One region of the Paenibacillus sp. J31R109 genome, then DNA from elsewhere that is predicted to be linked to it. Evidence: riboswitches for the same ligand, from Rfam matches in the RefSeq annotation. Region 1 holds a riboswitch; the other holds the start of a gene.

Region 1 (2,203 bases):
TGAAACCAGCTTTTCCAGACACTAACTTGCATGTCGTACGCGTCACCTACTTTCTTCCAACCATTTTCTCATTATAGGCTATAATCCTCAAAATTTCGATAAAAATCGCAGATTTTCGCGCAAAAAAAAGAGCATCCGCCGCTATGCTTTCATTTGCGAAAGACACAGCGAACATACGCTCTTATTCACCCTGCATATACCATATTGAGTAACTGTCTTATAGTACGCGCTTTGCACCTACATATCTTGAGCCCCAATAGGAGCTAGCGAGACTATCAACCGTCACACCAACGGACGTTGTTGAGGAAATGAATTGATTATTTCCGATGTAAATGCCCACATGATTGACGATACCTGAAGCAAAGAAAACAAGGTCTCCCGCTTTCAAATCCGTCACTCTTGTCCCTGCTTGATCGTACATTTGCACGGAGGTGCGTGGCAGCTCAATGCCTTTGGCCTCGTATACATAACGAACGAATCCTGAGCAATCGAAGCCCTTGGGTGTCGTTCCTCCCCATCGATAAGGCGTCCCCTTAAAAGTCGTTGCAGCTTGTATAATTTGAGCTGAAACGGATGACTGAACGACCTTGGCCACTGGAGCTGCTAGGGCTGCGGGTGGGGGTGCAATCCATGCTGGCTTATGAGTTTTACCGTCTTGTTCGACGATAGCGATTTTATTCGCATCATTCCACGCAATCTCAGAGCCAAACGTCTCTGTGATGAAACGTAGCGGAACATAGGTACTTCCCTCAAGCAAGGTAGGACTGCTCTCTAGTTCAACTAACTTACTGTTCACGATCGCTTTCTCTTCGTCAGTAGTAAGTTGAATGGATTGCTCTTTGTTCATGAGTGTGACGACAACTTCATCGCCTTGCTTCGCCCAACCCACTTGATAACCTAACTTCTCCGACAACACGCGAAGTGGCACTTGGAGTGTACCGGCCTTATCAATAAAAGGCTGTACCTCTGGGAACTGCACCAAGTCATCGTTGACTTGAACCTTCACCGAAGAAGAGTCCGTTGCCGCATGCGCGGATGGCGCGGCGAATAGCGAAATGGCTGCGCCTACAATAGCGCATGAACAAATAAAGCTTTTGGTAAAAAGTTTCAAAACGTTGTGCCTCCTTGAAGCCTCCGAGGTTAGTTGACGGGTTCGGGAAGAGGTTTTCCCTAGTAAGCCCCATTAGCCTAAAACTAGACTAACTGAGCATTCATTCACCCCAAATAAAGAAGTCCCCCGTACCGGAGCTTTCGATGCTCCGAGATTCGGCATTTTTTGTCTATGTTAGACTAGCACAGTTCGTTTTGGCTTGACAACTTTTACACGGCGGTAATTATTTCCTTTTCGGGTGAAAATCGCAAAAAAACAGCTACTCTTTTCAGAGTAACTGTCTGCAAAATGACCTCAGACCAAGCCCACTGGCTGCCTGTATACCTCTGTAAACAGGACTTCCTTAATGGGATTAAACTCACTTTCAGTCAAAGGATTCGGATAACTCATGATATGGAGAGGAAGCATCGCTTGTCCTTCTCGCAGTGGAGGCTGTGCATAGGGAAATCGGTTCAATTGAAAACCACAGCGCTTATAGAATTCAATTCTCCGCGTCGCATCTATGGTAGTTGGAGGCTCGACTTCAAGTACCATAGGCGTGCTTGCACTGCTCATGTACTTCATCAGCATTCGCTTGCCAATCCCGCCACCTCTTATGGCAACATTGACAGCAATATGTTCTACAAATCGAAACGTGCTAAAGTTCCAACTAGCCAAAAAACCGAGCAATTGCCCCTGGTCATCTCTCTCTGCATCGATCCTGTAACTAGGATGAGGTAAAAGCGCCCGCTGACCCTCATACGTTCTTATTTCCGTTTCTGGAAAAGCGACTTTCATCAGCTCAAATATCTCTTCAAACGACTCCTCATTGACCATCCGTCCCCACCTCCCTTCAAGTTAGCTATAGGTTATCCAACTGTGCAGCTTCTTACTTTCCAATAAGGTAGGGGGATCGTCATCTTTACTCGACACTTGTTTTAGTCCTTACCATTTTGAGAAAAAGGTATGTGCCGCTGCATGGGAACCAGGAGGTGTCGCATGCCCCATGAAGGGATACACTTTAATCGATTTGTTTGGGGATTCAATTCGGTTATAGGCAGCGAATATCGCTTCTGGTAAGCAACACGTATCCTTCAATCCTACGGAAATGTG
Region 2 (2,203 bases), on a different contig from region 1:
TTTATGGCTAGTTGGGTGTTTTGTTCCTACTCTTCTAGCGGAACTCCGTTTAATGCTAGATGGGCGCGGAACATTTCCATGCTGTCTGGATGCTCTTTCTCAGGCACCCACGTCGAGGAATCCCAAATCTTTGACAGCTTGAGGGCACGGCTGCAATGAATGAAGCATTCTTGCACTTCAACGCCGACAGCGGCGATGGGGGACTTCCCGTTTAACTGCATCGTTGACAATAGCTCCTCATCTTTCGTCAGCCAAGCGCGGCCATTGACGCGAAGCACCACGTCCACGCCAGGAATGATGAATAAGAGACCCACTTGCGGGTTGGTTAACATATTTTGCATCGAGTCCAGTCGACGGTTTCCCAGTCTTTCTGGATAGATAAGGCGATGTTCATCTAGAACGCGTACAAAGCCTGCGCTATCACCGCGAGGTGATACATCGCACAGTCCATTCGCATGCGAAGTAGATAAGTAGAATAAGGGTGACTTGGCGATGAACGCTCTAGCATGCGCGTCGACTTGGTTGATCACTTTCTTTTGGACTGCTGGATGCGCCTCTCCGATAGCTGCGCGAATCTCATCAATGGATTGAATGATGCCGGGGAACGGTGGGGGTGTAAGATCTTTTATGCTGTCCATGTATTCTTATCCTTCCTGGAGGCCGAAGGCCTTTATGTATTCATTGTAGTATACGCAGATCTTCTCGCTCAAATGAATGAAGCCCTACAAACTGCTCTTACGAGCAAAGCTTGCAGGGCTTCATTCTGTGCCGAGAATATTACTTGGATTCAGCAGTTAGTTGATTGTAGATATCATCCCATAGAACTCGTCTGGCTGATACATACCGCTTCGCATAATAGGATTCGCTCAACTTATTCTTCACAACACCTTGATTTGTAGCGGAGTGAACGAATTCACCATCTCCAAGGTACATGCCTACATGAGATATGCCGCTGCCATCCGTGTTGAAAAATACAAGATCGCCCTTACGAAGATCCTTTTTGTCAACCCAGTAGCCTTCGCTGTTTTGTGATTTGGAGCTGTGTGGAAGGTCGATGCCGAAACCATTGAACAAGTAGGATGTGAAACCAGAGCAATCAAACCCTTTGGTTGTCGTTCCTGCCCATTTGTAGGGAGTTCCTACGAGATCTTCGACTGCGTTGTCCATAGAGGATGACGCGAAAACGCTTCCTACGCTTACGCTCAAAAACAAAACAAGGCTAAAAACAAGACCAACAACTTTCTTCAACTGCTTGTCTCCTTCCGGTGCCTACGAGGTTAGCTGGAGGGTTCGGTTGAAGGTTCCCTATGATCCCTGTCTTGCAAGATCAATTCACCCGGAGTGGTTCCCCCGTTTCCCCATAAACTGAGGAATTCGGCATGAAATATTTGGTTTTTTGATGCTAGTCCTTTTTATTCGTCATAAAGTTTGAATTTCCTCTTTTATGGTTACATAATAGGCAAAAAAATAAGCGGAATTGTTCGAGGAATAGACAAAAAAAAGCCCCCTTCTCAAAGAGAGGGGGGAATATTTGCCTATTGGCTGTTTCTTTGAATATTAATTGGATATTTTGGCAGAAAGCAGTTGATATTGAGAAGAAATCCCCCAAATCTGGATGAAAATGTGGAATAGGGGATATAGCTGATAAATGACTAGTGCTAGCAGTCCAGCCCATATGTAGGTAGCTGTGACAGTTACCCCTGCTAAAAGTCCTGTTATTACTAACAGAATAATGGCCAGTCCGACAATCGGCAGTGAATGTCGAAAAAAGGAGATGACTGTAGATAGGATGCCTAGATTAGCCGCGATGGCGAATTGCACATACATAAAGAGAAGCTGCAAGACAAATCCGTAGACAAAGAGACAGAGTATCCAAGGCAGAAGTTTGATGATTACTTGCTCATAGGATCCGCTATGCGCGAGAATATATGAGGCTTTCGGTAGCAGCCAGATGAGTGGAAACAGGGTAAGTGCAATCCGGACGAGATACACGAGCAGAAACGGTAACATAAGTTTTTTCATCCCGCGAAAGAACCGATAGCCTGCATTCTGATGAGGGTGCGTAAGTGAGTAGTATACACCGCCATTTAGGAGTGGCGTCATCAGCATGCGAGCACACAAGAGGACAGCTAGCCACCATAAATAGGAATAGCTAAGATCGGTTTTTATTAACTGAAACTGGCCTTCAGCTAGGAAGATTTGC

Evidence for each region. Region 1 has a riboswitch for cyclic di-AMP ahead of AC58QT_RS28190 (C40 family peptidase). Riboswitches for the same ligand answer to the same signal wherever they lie in the genome.
Region 2: another riboswitch for cyclic di-AMP. It lies ahead of AC58QT_RS21515 (C40 family peptidase); the one in region 1 lies ahead of AC58QT_RS28190 (C40 family peptidase).

Annotation. Positions count from the first base shown of each region.
Region 1 is NZ_JCAUAR010000016.1:5,254-7,456, reverse strand. It holds gene AC58QT_RS28195 (hypothetical protein) at 1-32, opposite strand, end outside; gene AC58QT_RS28190 (C40 family peptidase) at 218-1,111, opposite strand; cyclic di-AMP (ydaO/yuaA leader) riboswitch at 1,115-1,282, opposite strand; gene AC58QT_RS28185 (GNAT family N-acetyltransferase) at 1,406-1,927, opposite strand; gene AC58QT_RS28180 (acetylxylan esterase) at 2,036-2,203, opposite strand, start outside.
Region 2 is NZ_JCAUAR010000009.1:26,308-28,510, reverse strand. It holds gene AC58QT_RS21520 (MSMEG_1061 family FMN-dependent PPOX-type flavoprotein) at 27-638, opposite strand; gene AC58QT_RS21515 (C40 family peptidase) at 778-1,248, opposite strand; cyclic di-AMP (ydaO/yuaA leader) riboswitch at 1,252-1,390, opposite strand; gene AC58QT_RS21510 (hypothetical protein) at 1,558-2,203, opposite strand, start outside.